One region of the Neobacillus sp. BF23-41 genome, then DNA from elsewhere that is predicted to be linked to it. Evidence: riboswitches for the same ligand, from Rfam matches in the RefSeq annotation. Region 1 holds a riboswitch; the other holds the start of a gene.

Evidence for each region. Region 1 has a riboswitch for cobalamin ahead of AB7942_RS26270 ((2Fe-2S) ferredoxin domain-containing protein). Riboswitches for the same ligand answer to the same signal wherever they lie in the genome.
Region 2: it holds a riboswitch for cobalamin, as region 1 does, so the genes downstream of both, AB7942_RS17745 (ABC transporter substrate-binding protein) here and AB7942_RS26270 ((2Fe-2S) ferredoxin domain-containing protein) in region 1, are expected to answer to the same signal.

The regions. Positions count from the first base shown of each region.
Region 1 covers NZ_JBGBPR010000030.1:23,363-30,605, forward strand. The annotation lists gene AB7942_RS26245 (cobalt-precorrin-5B (C(1))-methyltransferase) at 1-70, opposite strand, end outside; gene AB7942_RS26250 (precorrin-8X methylmutase) at 74-721, opposite strand; gene cobK (precorrin-6A reductase) at 739-1,536, opposite strand; gene AB7942_RS26260 (sirohydrochlorin chelatase) at 1,533-2,462, opposite strand; gene cobJ (precorrin-3B C(17)-methyltransferase) at 2,526-4,151, opposite strand; gene AB7942_RS26270 ((2Fe-2S) ferredoxin domain-containing protein) at 4,205-4,588, opposite strand; cobalamin riboswitch at 4,716-4,893, opposite strand; cobalamin riboswitch at 5,071-5,259, opposite strand; gene AB7942_RS26275 (alpha/beta fold hydrolase) at 5,544-6,329, shown strand; gene AB7942_RS26280 (undecaprenyl-diphosphatase) at 6,336-6,830, shown strand; gene AB7942_RS26285 (VCBS repeat-containing protein) at 7,047-7,243, opposite strand, start outside.
Region 2 covers NZ_JBGBPR010000011.1:154,912-162,154, forward strand. The annotation lists gene AB7942_RS17715 (cobyric acid synthase) at 1-89, opposite strand, end outside; gene AB7942_RS17720 (bifunctional adenosylcobinamide kinase/adenosylcobinamide-phosphate guanylyltransferase) at 86-658, opposite strand; gene cobD (threonine-phosphate decarboxylase CobD) at 640-1,716, opposite strand; gene cbiB (adenosylcobinamide-phosphate synthase CbiB) at 1,673-2,656, opposite strand; gene AB7942_RS17735 (heme ABC transporter ATP-binding protein) at 2,653-4,119, opposite strand; gene AB7942_RS17740 (FecCD family ABC transporter permease) at 4,123-5,184, opposite strand; gene AB7942_RS17745 (ABC transporter substrate-binding protein) at 5,150-6,115, opposite strand; cobalamin riboswitch at 6,312-6,504, opposite strand; gene ribH (6,7-dimethyl-8-ribityllumazine synthase) at 6,564-7,034, opposite strand; partial or broken gene ribB (3,4-dihydroxy-2-butanone-4-phosphate synthase) at 7,061-7,243, opposite strand, start outside.

The DNA.
Region 1 (7,243 bases):
TTGTTGTCGCCGTTGCACAGGCCCCTGTCGTATATCCTTCCCGCAGCTTTCCTTTTGGTACTTCCTGCATAGGTTATCCCCGTTCAGCCATAATGGAAATGGCATTTAATGCGGCAACGGTCACGGTACTGCCGCCTTTCCTGCCAATATTGGTGATGAATGGGATATCGAGCTTGGCTAATTCTTCTTTTGACTCAGCGGCGGAAACAAACCCAACTGGCAGACCAATGACAAGACCAGGTTTCGCTTCTCCTTCTTTAATCAGGCGGATGAGTTCGAGTAAGGCGGTTGGGGCGTTCCCGATGGCAAAAATGCCACCGTCCGCTTCTTTGATCGCTTTTCGCATCGAAATAATTGCCCGTGTGGTATTTAACCGTTTGGCTTCTTGTACCACATCCGGGTCAGAAATATAGACCTTGATTTCTCCGCCGTACTTTTCAATTCGCGCTTTATTAGCCCCGCTTTGAATCATTTGAACATCGGCAACTACCATTTTCCCGCTCCGAATCGCGCGGATGCCGGACTGAATAGCGTCAGGATGGAAGAGGACGCTATTCCCGAGTTCAAAATCAGCAGATGCATGGATGATCCGCTGGACAATCGGATATTGCTCCTCGGTAAACGGGTGCTCCCCAATTTCTTCATTAATCATTTCAAAACTTCTTCCTTCGATCTGTTCCGGTTGGACGGTTAACGGTTTAAATTCGGTACGAAAATCCATTTCTCTCACTCCTGTATTTAAAATGATTGTTCTGTTGTGACGGTTGGTGTGGAACCAATCTTTTTATGTAATTCTGCGATGACATCGGTAAAATTAGCATAGACGGTGCCATAATTCAGTTTAGGGCGGCCAATAAGGATGACCTCAATCCCCAGTTCCTTGGCCGCTTCCACCTTTTCATCGACCGATCCGACTTTCCCGCTCTCTTTCGTCACCATTAAGGTCACGCCATATTGCCTATATAGGGCTTTGTCGAACTCTTTTGAAAATGGTCCCTGGATCGCAACAATATTTTTCTGCGGCAGCCCTAGCTGCTCACATTTTTCCATATTATCCACACGAGGCAACATCCTGGCGATCAAGCGGATGTCCGGGTTTCCTAATAGTTTTTCTGTGAAAATTTGAAGCGTCTTGCTGCCGGTCGTCAACATCACCACGCCTTTTTTGGCCAATGCAAGCTCCGCTGCTTCCTCGTAGCTTTCGATGACTGTCATGTTGTCATATTGAAAAGTTTGTGACTCCCGTTCATACCGGATATAGGGGATTCCCGCCGTTTGGGCCGCCTTGATTGCGTTTTTCGAAGCTTCTTCCGCAAACGGATGACTGGCATCGACAACCGCTAGAATCCCTTTTGTGTCAATCACCCCCACCATGTCTTCATCCGTTAATCTTCCTACTTGAACAGGTATCCCTGACTCCCTTAATTCAACCGCTGCATTTTCTGTGACAACGGAGGCCAAGAGATCGAAGCCCTCCTTTTTTATTTCTAAAGCAAGGGCTCGTGCATCACTTGTACCGGCTAATACGAAAATCATCCTCTATCTCCTGCCTTTTGCACTGCATGTTCGTGATCATGATGATGGTCGTGGTCATGGTCATGATGGACATGGCCGTGATGATGATCATGGTCATGATCATGGTGGTGGTGATGATCGATATGTTCCATCACATTGAGACGGTACTGGCAGGTATCGCAGTTCATCTTCACCTCATCACGGAGGGCTTCTTCCACCCGATCGATTAAAATCGTCTGTAATTTTGGATGATAACCAAAATAGTCAGCCAACTGAAATTCAACCGCGGAATATTGATTTTGAATAGGAACCATCATATCTTCTAACCGTTTAATCAGGATGCCGGTGAATAGAAAGTAAGGCAGGATTACCACTTTTTTTGCTCCAAGCTTAATACAGCGCTCAATTCCTTCGTTCACAAGGGGATTGGTCACCCCCATAAAAGCAGGCTCGACGATTTTATAGTTTGTTTTTTCCCATAGTAATCTAGCAATTTTATATAAATCACTATTCGCATCGGGATCGCTTCCGCCCCGTCCTAGCAAAAGGACAGCCGTATCGTCTTCGATGGATTCTAAATTCTCGCCAATTTCCATTAATCTCGTTTTTAGAATTTCAAATGTTTCCTCATGAACACCAATTGGCCGGCCATAAGTAAATTGAACAAGTGGATATTTATTCTTTGCCTCATCAATAGCTGCTGGAATATGAATTTTGGAGTGTCCTGCTTGTAATAGCATGATTGGAATCACGACAATATGGTCGGCCCCTTTCTCCACACACAGATCGATTCCTTGATTAACGGTTGGTCGTTCAAATTCTAAAAAGCACGTCTCCACCAGGAAAGAATCGTCCCAAGTCTTTCTCATCTCACGGATGAACTCGCGAACCTGCTGATTTCCCTCTTGATCCCTGCTCCCATGCCCCACGAATAAAATTGCTTTCAAAATATTTCCTCCCCTTTGTTTGTAAATGCCTAACCTACCAATTGACCGCTAGACGTCTCCCCTTTACTCCCCGCAAACAGCCGCTTCGATTTTAAGGTTTGGTGTGATATCCTGGTACACAAAACCTTGAACCTCTTTGGCCCGTTTAAAAAATTTATAGAACCGTTCATTTGGATAGGCCTTTTGTTTGTACTCTTGAACAATCCCCTCTATGACCCCGACAATTTGGTCCGGTGCGATTCCTTCCGCTACGATTTGGCCGGGATGTGCCGTTCTTCCGGCTACCTTTGCCCCTAGAAATAAATCAAACGCTCCTTTTCGGTAAACAATGCCAATATCCTCTTTTACAGCTCCGTAGCAGGCCATACCGCAGCCATTTACACCCAGTTTTAATTCCTTAGGAAGTTCCATTCCGCCAAGCTTTTCATGTAGTTCCTCTGCATATGGAATGGAATCCTTCTTTTCTCCGTCACAAAAATCACAGGCTTTTACGGTTAATACGTCGCCAACAGGAGCAATCAAAAAGTTGGCCGCCGTTAGTTTTTCAACCATCTCATCAGGCTTAGAGGTTAAAATTTGCAGCTTCATATAATGGTCTTGTGTGTATTCCATGACACCTTCTTCTCCGACAATTTCAGAAAGAATGACCATCTGAGTCGCGGTAAATTTTTTATTGGCGACCCCAGGGCTGACCGCTACCTCAAAAATAGATTGAAAGTCTTGCTTCACCAATAAACCTTGGGTTAGTCCATCGTTCTCACCAAGGATCATTTGCAAGGCTTCCTCAGCCAGCTCTCTTGGCGACTCTTTCACTGAGGTTGGGGTGACTAGTTTCTTGTTCACCGGTGTTACATCTTCCGTTTGCTCCAGTGCCCATGGTTCGGCTTCCTTTTGCAAACGCTGATGCGGTTTCAACGGCTGTATTGCCTGATTTAATGTATACTTCCGCTGATAACCGCGCGGGGTGATGATCAAGCCGTCGTAGAAAAATGTGGAAGAGTTGCCAATTAAAACGGTGGTTAACATACCAATTTCATGTTCGAGCATCTCTTGTAAATTGGTTAAGACGATCTTTTGACTATCACGGTAAGCACTCTTTACCAATCCAACAGGGGTTTCTGGCGAGCGATATTTTAGTAGAATTTTTTGAGCTTCCATGATCTGCCGTGTTCTTCTCCCGCTTTTTGGATTATATAAAGCAATCACAAAATCAGCTTGAGCGGCCGCTTCGATTCGTTTCTCGATTATGCTCCAAGGTGTCAAATGGTCACTTAAGCTGATCGTACAGGCATCATGCATGACCGGCGCGCCTAATAAAGCAGCACAGGAGTTGATGGCAGAAATGCCAGGGACCACCTCCACTTCTACCCCTGAGTCTTTTTTCCAGCCTTTTTCGATTAGCACTTCGTAAACCAGTCCTGCCATTCCATATACACCGGCATCACCGCTCGAAATGACGGCTACCGTGTAACCGAGTTCGGCCTGTTTCACTGCCTCCTGGGCCCGGCTCACTTCTTCTGTCATTCCTGTACTAATGATTTGTTTTCCAGCTATTAATCCCTTGATTAGATCAACGTAGGTTTTGTAGCCGATGATGATATCACTTTCTTCGATGGCTTCTTTTGCCCGTCCAGTGATATGTTTTTCATCTCCGGGGCCAAAACCAATAACTAATAATTTGCCTTTCACACTATTACGCCACCTTCCAAAATTTCAAACTAGAATCCAGCTACTATCCGCTGTTAAACTTTTTCTGTAACAGCTTTTTGTACTCCTTCGATGCATTCCGACCCTTCTGGCTGGATGAATCCTTCTTCGGAATATTGATAGATCGCATTCTCCTGAAGACAATGACCTTCCGCCAGATGACGCCTTACAATCGTAGTCCCCACTTCTGGCGTCACGTTTTTATACCAGGTCCCGTCTGGATAAACGATAGCAACGGGAGCGTCCTTACATCTCCCATTGCATCTCGTTCTTGTTGTATGTACGAGTGAATCTAAGTTTAAATTGGTGATTTCATTCCGAATCGCTTGTGTCGCTTCCTCCCCTCCCTTTCTCATACAGCTGCTGCCGTTGCAAATGAAAACATGGTGTTTCGTCCCTTGTAAATTCCAAGTAGTCATGTCACACTCTCCTTTTCGTTTTTTACGTAAAAAAAGCACCCCTATGGACATAGGGGTGCAGAATATATACACACAAAAAAATAGCGATGTATGTTCAGCACTTCTACCTATGTTCCCGTAGGTTGAATGAAGTTATTAGGTAAAGGCAGGTCTCCTGACTTAGGTTCATCATTCCATTGCGTCTTCCCGAATTCCTTCAGTGACATCTGCAATGAACTCCCCATACAGTGGCGGGTACCGTGACGGATTTAAACCGTACTTCCCTATTAAGCACAAATTCGTGCACCTATCCTAATCTATTCAATTGTTAAAAAGGCTTGTTCCTTCTAAAGCTAAACTATGAGAATTAAAAATGATTTAGAATCATCCAAACGAAAAAATCCGTTCAACATTAGTTGAACGGATAAAACGTCAGCACAAAGAAAGTTAATAAATAATCCTTTTTGTCCAAACGTTCCATCTTCTCAACCCCCGAAGAAATCGAAACTTAAAAAGCTAAGACAGGTCTCCTGACTTGTGTTTCTTCCTACTTTAGACCCTTCCCGAATCGTCAATAAATAAACGGTCCAGTGGTTTGTCTATTTCGTCCACACTTACAGTTGCGGGGACAGTTCTGGCCTTTCACCAGATTCCCTATTAAGCCCTAAGGCATCTTAACCAATTGTTAACAAATTCATATGTAATTTTAAGAGATAATAATTATACTAGTCTAACAAATAGAATATTTCAAGTGCTTTTTTAATTCCCTTATTTTATAATCCATGTTGGTCACCTCCGAGGATCGATCTTGTCTGGCTTTTTTTAATAAGAATATTATTATACCTATTAAAAATGATGACACAATTTAAAAGTTCTAAAAATGCTGGTGAGACCAAGCCTTTTTTGTATGATTCAACAAAATGAACCAAATAATAAATGAAAGCAAATCAAGGTAATATTAATTTGAGGTGATAAAATGCCAATCCTCGAAGTTGATGAGAGTACCCTTTACTACACTGTTAAAGGTAAAGGGATTCCAATCATATTTATTCATCCGCCCGTTCTAACTTCAATAAATTTCATATACCAGTTAGAAGGACTATCTCGTTATTTTCAGGTTATCACCTTTGATATACGAGGACATGGAAGGAGTCCTTTTTCAAGAAAGCCTGTTACCTATCCATTAATCGTTGAGGATATAAAAAAACTAATGGACCATTTGGATATTAAGCAAGCCTTTTTATGTGGATATTCAGCAGGGGCATCCATCCTATTGGAATTTTTGTTATCAACATCAAAAGGGCGTGCTTTAGGTGGAATCATTATTAGTGGAATGTCTGAGGTAAGTGACTGGCGTCTAAAAAACAGAATACGCCTTGCTAAAAACCTTGCAAAGATTGGGGCATTGCCTGCTTTAGCTCGGTCAGTATCCAATAGCAATTCAAATACAAAAGAGTTGTTCGACAAAATGTTTCTAGAAGCTAAAAAAGGTGATGTTAGAAACATCTTGCAATACTATGATTACAGTTTGAACTATAACATTTCCGATCAACTAGAGAACATTACTATGCCAATTTCCCTCATTTATGGTGGAAAAGATAAAACATTTTATCGTTATGCACAACAACTACATACGAAACTACCTCAAAATGAAATAACCTTTGTTGAAGGCATTAAACATCAGGTCCCAACAAAGGCAGCAAGTAAATTGAATCATGTTATTTATCACTTTATCCAAAACCTTCCAGAAAAACAGGGGTGAATAAGCTTGGATGTTAAATTATTTCATTTAATAAATTTGCTTTCCGGACGACATTTAATAATAGATAAATTAATGATACTTATTTCCAAAAAGATGAAATTTGTTTTCTTTATTATTTTAGTGATTTTGCTTTTTAAAAAAAGGAATGTAACTATTGAAGCAGTAGTGTCTATCATGATTTCGTTATTCTTGCATTTTATAATTAAGTTATTTTATTTTAAGCCCCGCCCATTCATTGAAGGGAGAGTAGGTATACTTACCCCTTCTAAATTCGATTCGTCCTTTCCAAGTAAACATACTCTAATAACTTTCGCCGTTTCGACAATAGTCCTGTTTAGTCAACGCATCCTTGGATCTATTATGTTGGGGTTTTCTTTTTTAACGGGATTGTCACGAATTTGGCTAGGACATCATTATCCTTCTGACATTGCAGGAAGTGCTGTATTAGGCTCTTTTACAAGTGCGATTATTCATAAATTATTACAAAGGAAATGGCAATGAAAACGCTTAAGAAAATTGCACTGCCTATGAGGTATTATGATTTTTTATTGAAAAATGTTAACAAACGATCAGCTGGTTTAGTTCAATAAGAAAAGGTGATTGCCTTTTGTATTAGTAATCACCTCCTGTCTTTTCTATTCAATAAAGTCTATTTTTTTCCCCGATACCATTCAATCGCAATTTCTTTAAAACACTCATCTCGGAAAGGTCCAATTGTTACATCTCCCCACCAAAGGTGGCCACCGTCTGTCTGTCAGGACCAAACGCCTGACCATTCCATTTCAATACGGTTTGTACATATCCCAGACTGTCCGCATTGTACCTGCCAGCTATCCTTTGATACGCTTCGAGTTCGTATCTATTATCCCTGTTAAAATCAATCGGGTATAAACCAGACAAGGGATTCACCCACC
Region 2 (7,243 bases), on a different contig from region 1:
CCCTCATTGGCAAGTATTCGGCACATCGCCGTTACGATTAGACTTTTTCCCACATCTGAAGCCGTACCCTGAATCATGATTCCTTTCATTGCATTACTCCCTTCATTACAATAGGAATCCCTGCCTCCACTAAATACACTAACTCAGCTTCCTTGACTAAATATTGATGGATTTGGCCCAGCAAGCGGCCATAGGTAAAAACCAGTTCATTGCCAATTAACGGCTCATTTAATACTTCATTACTTACGACAATTATTGTCCGAGCACGATTTTTTATCGAAGTAATTCCTGTAATCACATTTTCTTTGACCTTTTCTAAAAAACGTTCATCCCATGCTTGCTCAGAAGAAAACAATTCATTATTTAATAGAGTTGTGACACAATCCAACAAAACAATATCCTTATCATGAAAGTCATCTGCAATTTTCCCAATTTGAACAGACTGTTCATACGTTTTCCACCGGTAATTCGCTGAATCTCGATCGCGTTGGTGTTTTTCAATTCGTGCCTTCATTTCTGAGTCAGAAGGAACGCCGGTTGCCAGATAGTTAAGTTGGCAGCCTGTCTTACGAGCGATCTCTACTGCTTTCCTCTCAGCAAAGCTGCTCTTCCCACTTCTTACTCCGCCTGTTATGAAGATTAATGATGATGACGCCATTTCGCCAACACTTCCATTAGTTGATTATTTTCTTGATTACTTTTTATGGCAAACCGAAGCCATCTTCCCTCTAAACCAGGAAAATTAAAGGTATGCCTTGGAATGATGCCATGATGAAGAAGGAACTCAAACAACGCAAACTGATCTTTCAAATGCGGATCCTTCAATAAATAGAAATTCACGTTGGAAGTCGAAACCACAAATTCTTCCTGTGTAAAAAAGTCAAACAGCCTTTTCCGCTCTTGACTAATATATGCCTGTGTCTCTTTAATAAAAAATTCATTTTCCAAACAAAGTTCCCCTGCTAATAAAGCAATGGTATTGGTACTCCAATGTGATTGTAACTGGCAAAGGCTTGAAACAATAGCTGGCTGAGCGATTAAATATCCCAAGCGTATTCCTGGAATTGCAAACATCTTTGTCAGCGACCGAATAATAATTAAATTTGAAAACTTGTTTATGTATGGAACCAATGATTCATATTCTATTAAAAAATCAAAAAATGCTTCATCCAAGATGACAAGGCAATCCCGCTTTTCACATTCCTCTAAAAGCGAAATAATCGTTGACGTCGGATAGTGAATACCTGTTGGGTTATTTGGATTACACAAAAACACCGCATCTGCATCCATCAGACTCGAGTGAAAATCGACTGGATTCAATTCAAAGTTCGGCTCCACAAGTTGATGGTGGACAATTTCACATTTGTTTGCCCGACATGCTTGTTCATACTCCGAAAATGTGGGTTCCACGATGAGTACTTTTTTGCCGGCAAGCATACGGGCAAGCAGCGTAATAAGCTCTGCTCCTCCATTTCCAATCAGGATTGTATCGATCGGGGTCTGCTCCGATTTCGCAATCCTTTCCTTTAGCTGTGTTGCATAAGGGTCTGGATAAACGTTAATTTCTTGAAAAAAACCCGGCCATTTTTCTTTCAAAGCAGATGGCGGGCCAATAGGGTTAATATTTGCGCTAAAATCAATAAACTGCAACGGGAGTGCAAGACCCATTGCCTCATATAAATATTGAGGATTCGAGCCATGTGACGGCCAATTCAAGGACCATTCCCCCTATCCATAAAAATAGTAAAAATAAAAAGACCGTTTTACTTAGAATGTGATTGGCTTTGATGATATGTTCCGCTTGGATCGTCTGAATGGGATCACCCATTTTTGCCCGTTTCGATATCATGCCTTTATAATAATTGATTCCGCCAAGCTGTATCCCTAAAATAGCTGCAACAGCCGCTTCCCCCCAGCCACTGTTTGGGCTCGGATGCTTTTTCGCATCACGGAATAAAATCGTCCAAGCTTTTCTATAAGGCATCCTTACGGGGCGTTTTCCTATCAGCATGATGATTCCTGTTAATCGACTTGGAACCCAATTCATCACATCATCCCATTTTGCAGACGCCCAGCCAAACTCTTTATATCTATCGTTCAAGTGGCCCACCATCGAATCACATGTATTGGCTGCGCGATAAACCATCGCCAGCGGGGCTCCGCCAATCAGTGCCCAAAACAAGGGGGCCGTCACCCCATCACTAGTATTTTCAGCCACAGTCTCAATCGTGCCGCGAGCGATTTCACTCTCATCCAAGGAATCTGTATCACGGCCAACAATATAGGATAGTTTTTTCCTTGCTTCAGGAAGGTCCCCTTCTATTAAGGGACGATAGACTTCAAGAGAAGCCACCTTTAAGCTTTTTTGAGCAATGGAAGTAGAAATAATCAAGCTTTCCACTAAAACTCCAACGAAAGGATGAATCCTATATCCTATTATTACTAAAACCAAAACGATGAAAAAAACAAAGAGTAATATAAAAAGGAGCATTGCCACCCCTTTCCATCGTTTTGATTTGCCATTATTCCAACGTTTTTCAAGAAATGTTATCATCGTGCCAATCCATCTTACAGGATGGGGCCAATCGGGTGGATCCCCAATAAACAGGTCAATAATATAGGCAACTGTGATTGAGATTAAATGATAGACGATCATTTGCGTTTCCTTTTGCTGGATTTTTGAATCGCTTCGATCGTGCACTGATAAATTGCCTTGCTAATAAGCTTGCCTAACGGGGTAATGGTTCCCGCAAATTCTAATACTTCACCCGTTTGAGTAGCAGCAATTAAGATACTATCTGTCGATGTACCAGTGGCGATCGTTCCGGTGACTTCATCGATTATCTTTAGATCATTCAATGCTTTGACCTTCGCTTCAGTTGCGGTCATGATACTTTGAATAAAAGCCTCCTCTGTCAGCTCGCCGCTCACAAAAATCCAGGTATTGATTGTTCCAGGTGTCATTTCAAATGAATGCTGTTCACTTCTCGAGGCATCAATCGCATTTCCTACTCCTGCTGTCACAACAGCAAATATCGAGAAGTTATTATGTTCAAACCGCTTGTAAACTACATCTTCGAGGACAACCGCGGTCATCATGCCAACAGTTTCCGACGGTTCAAACCCGTTTGATTTTAAAAATGAAGCCATTTCTGAGCGATGGTCACTACAGCTGTAACCCTTGTGAACATGGCGGTTCACAAATGTTTGGTGCCATCCCGTTCCCGAACCAATCACCCCAGATGACATCGTCCTTAATGGCATGGGGGATGTTAACTCGATTAATTCTTCTGAGATATGTAACATCGCCACATCTATGTCAAAATCGACAACTTCGTTTTTCACTTTTGGCAGTAAGACCATTTGCGGTGCAGCGACTTTAGGATGAGGATGTTTTTGAATGTCTGTATGATACACATCTCTTATTCGTTCTTCCCGAAGCACCTCATTAGGAATATGATCGATATTAATTCTTCCATTTTCGAGAAGGAGCAGTCGATCACAATAAAGCCCTGCAAGATTTAAATCGTGAAAAATGGAGATGACTGTTAATTCATTTTCTGACGTCCATTGTTTTAAAAAATCTAACAATTCCTTTTGATACGACAAATCCAAATGGTTCGTAGGTTCATCTAACAATAATATTTCAGGCTCTTGGGCTAGAGCTTGGGCGAGAAATACTCGTTGTTTTTCACCGCCTGATAACTCCTGAATATTTTTATTTTGGAATCTGGAAACACCAATTTGCTTCATTACTCGCTGGACAACCTCTTCATCCGCTTTACTCCAGGATTGAAATAACCCCTTTTGATGTGCATAACGGCCAAGCGAAACGGTTTCTTTTACGGTATACGAGAAAGATTGTGATGAATGTTGTGAAAGAACGGCAATCATTTGGGCAAGCTGTTTTGGTCTGTATTCCTGCAGCCGTTTCCGATTGATGATAATCTCACCTTTTTGAATTGGTAAAATTCCACTAAGCATTTTCAAAAGGGTTGTCTTTCCACTTCCATTTGGCCCCAATATCCCGAATAATTCTCCCTTTTTCACATCAAAAGAAATGTCTTGCAGAACCGCTTCACTCGAGTATCCACCGGAAACCTGTTGAACACTAAGCATTCTCTAACCACTTCTTTCCATCCTTTTTCTTTGGAGCAGGATTATTGCAAATACCGGTGCACCAATTAAAGCAGTGATAACACCAATGGGTAATTCTGTAGGAGATATGATTGTTCTTGAAATTAGATCAGCTAAGATTAAAAAACCGCTTCCAGTTATGATCGATAAAGGAAGGAGATGCCGGTGATCGGGCCCCCATAATAATCTTGATAAATGAGGAATCACAAGCCCGACAAAACCAATGGTGCCTGACACCGCAACCGCCGCTCCTGTTAAAATAGAGCCAGCTGTTAATATAATTAGCTTTCTTTTTTGAACATTGACCCCTAAATGCTGTGCCCGCTCTTCCCCAAACGACATGGCGTTTAGTTCTTTTGAATTAAAAATCAGCAGGCATGAGCCAATGATAAAAAATGGCAAAATGATCTTTATGTACTCCCATCCTCTCATCGAAACGCTTCCTAATAGCCAGCCTATAATTTGCCGGAGCTCATCCCCGGTCAGCGCAATCATCAGCGAAATTATTGCCCCTAAGAACGAGCTAAAAATTATCCCTGTTAAAATAATCGTTTCCACTCTCATGGAGCGCTCTATTTTACTGGCGAAAGCGAGGACTAAAAAGATGGTTAAAAAGGAAAAAAGAATACTAAGCAATGGTAGTGTGAAGGAACCGATAAAAGGGATCGATAGATGGAAAAACAGAGTCAAAACTGCACCCACAGACGCCCCTGAAGATACACCTAATGTATAGGGATCGGCTAACGGGTTTCTGAGCAGTCCTTGAAAGGCTGCCCCTGCAATTGCAAGAGAAGCCCCGACAAGGCCTGATAATATCACTCTGGGTAAGCGAATGTTTAGAACTATACTCGAATACATAGGGTCAATTGTCTCCAATGGAATAACCCCAAATAATTTAGCGCTGATAATCTTAATAATGGCTAACATTGGAACCGAAACTGTTCCTATTGAAATACCTAATAAAATAGCTAGGAATAGGAAAATTCCAGCTATTATATAGGCTGTATACTTGTTATTTAAAAATTTCAGGATAGACAGCCTTTGCAAGATCTTCTACTCCTTCAACGATCCTAGGGCCTGACCGAGTTACTCGATCAGAATCTACATCGACTACTTTCTTATTTTTTACAGCGTTGACTGTTTCCCAGCCCTTTCTGCTTAAAACTTGTTCTGCCGGATTTTTCACATAGTACCCATATGTTGTGACGATAACATCAGGATTTCGTTTAATCATCGCCTCTTGATCAATTTTAATCCAGCCTTCTTGATCATTTGCAATGTTTTCAGCATTAATCGAACTTAGCATTTGATCCATAAAGGTATTCTTTCCAGGTGTATAAATTTCTGGAGCCGGTGAAACCTCAACTAATACCTTTTTCTTTTCTTTTATTTCCCCAGCCTTTGCTTTAATTTCGGCCAATTTATCCTTCATCCCTGTAATCATTTCATCGGCTTTCGCTGTTTCACCGGTAGCTTTCCCAATCATATCAATGGAATCATAAACTTGGTCAAAATTTTGCGCATCATTAACAACCAAAACGGTAATTCCGGCATCTTTAAGCTGCTGAAGCCCTGCTTCAGAATTATGAGCGGACGATTCATGTGCTAGCACTAAATCTGGTTTTAAGGAAATGATTTTTTCTAAGTTTATTTCCTGTCCGCCGATTTTTTCTTTTTTCGTCGCTGCTTCCGGATAATTATCGAAATCAGACACGCCCACCACTTCTTTGTCAAGTCCTAATGAAAATGCAATTTCTGTATTACTTGGAATTAGTGAAACGATCTTTTCAGGTTTCTTTTCGATAATAACTTTAGTTTTGGTAGCATCTGTAAGTGTAACAGGATATGTTATTTCCGCTGTTTTCTTCTCAACGCTGGATTTATTCTCTTCCTTCACTTGGTCTTTCTTTTCAACACAACCTGCTAAAACTCCTACTGTTAATAATACTACTAACAGCAATGAATACAACTTCTTCATTTTTCTCCCTGCTTTCTATGTAATAAAAGTATGTGACAAAAAATAAATCCACCTTGTGCCAAACAATATAGCTTGGATATTAACAATAAAAAACATCTCCACTGTGATATGGAGATGTTGGTATGAGTAGATTCAGGTTACTAGCAAAAAGTAAAAAGAGTCTAGACTTCAACACCGTCCCATCCTCGTAGGTTTATTGGCGCACAAGAATTAGGCAGGTTTCCTGGCTCATGATCATCGCTTCCTATGCCTTCCCATCATATTCGACAGTGACACAATATAGGTTGCTCTCATTTACAGTGGCGGGACCGCGTTGGCTTACACCAAACTTCCCTTTTAAGCTGAAAATCTTTCGAAAAGATTTTAGCACCTAATTTTTAAAAATATTTTTTGTTAAATTCATTATAGAAAAGTTGCTATGAATTGTACATGTTTTTTTGCTATAAGATTATAGTTCAATCGTTCTGCACAAATTGGCCATTTCAATTGCAGCCGAAGCGGCATCCCATCCCTTGTTACCCGCCTTTGTCCCAGCACGCTCAATTGCCTGTTCAATAGAATCCGTGGTTAACACTCCAAAAATAACCGGAATACCACTACTTAAATTGATTGCAGAAACACCTTTTGCCACTTCATTACAAACAAAGTCAAAATGTGGAGTAGAGCCGCGAATGACTGTGCCAAGCGTGATAACTGCATCATATTTTTTACTATTAGCCATTTTTTGGGCGATTAATGAAATCTCAAATGCACCTGGTACCCAGGCAATATCCACGTCTGTCTCGCTGACGCCATGTCTTTTGAGAGCATCCTGTGCACCGCCTAATAATTTACTTGTAATAAATTCATTAAAACGTCCAACCACGATTCCAACTTTTAATCCTGAGCCAACTAAATTTCCTTCAAAAATATTACCCATGAATATTCCTCCTAAATTTGATTTTAAACTTCCCGCTTAACTAAGTTTTCCTTGTTGTTTCGGTATTCTACTAAGTCTTTTATCGTAATCATTTTAACGTTTAGCTTATCAGCAATTTTGCGCAGTTGGGGGACACGGGCCATCGTTCCGTCGTCATTCATGATTTCACAAATGACACCAGCAGGTTTGGCACCGCATAAAATTGCAAG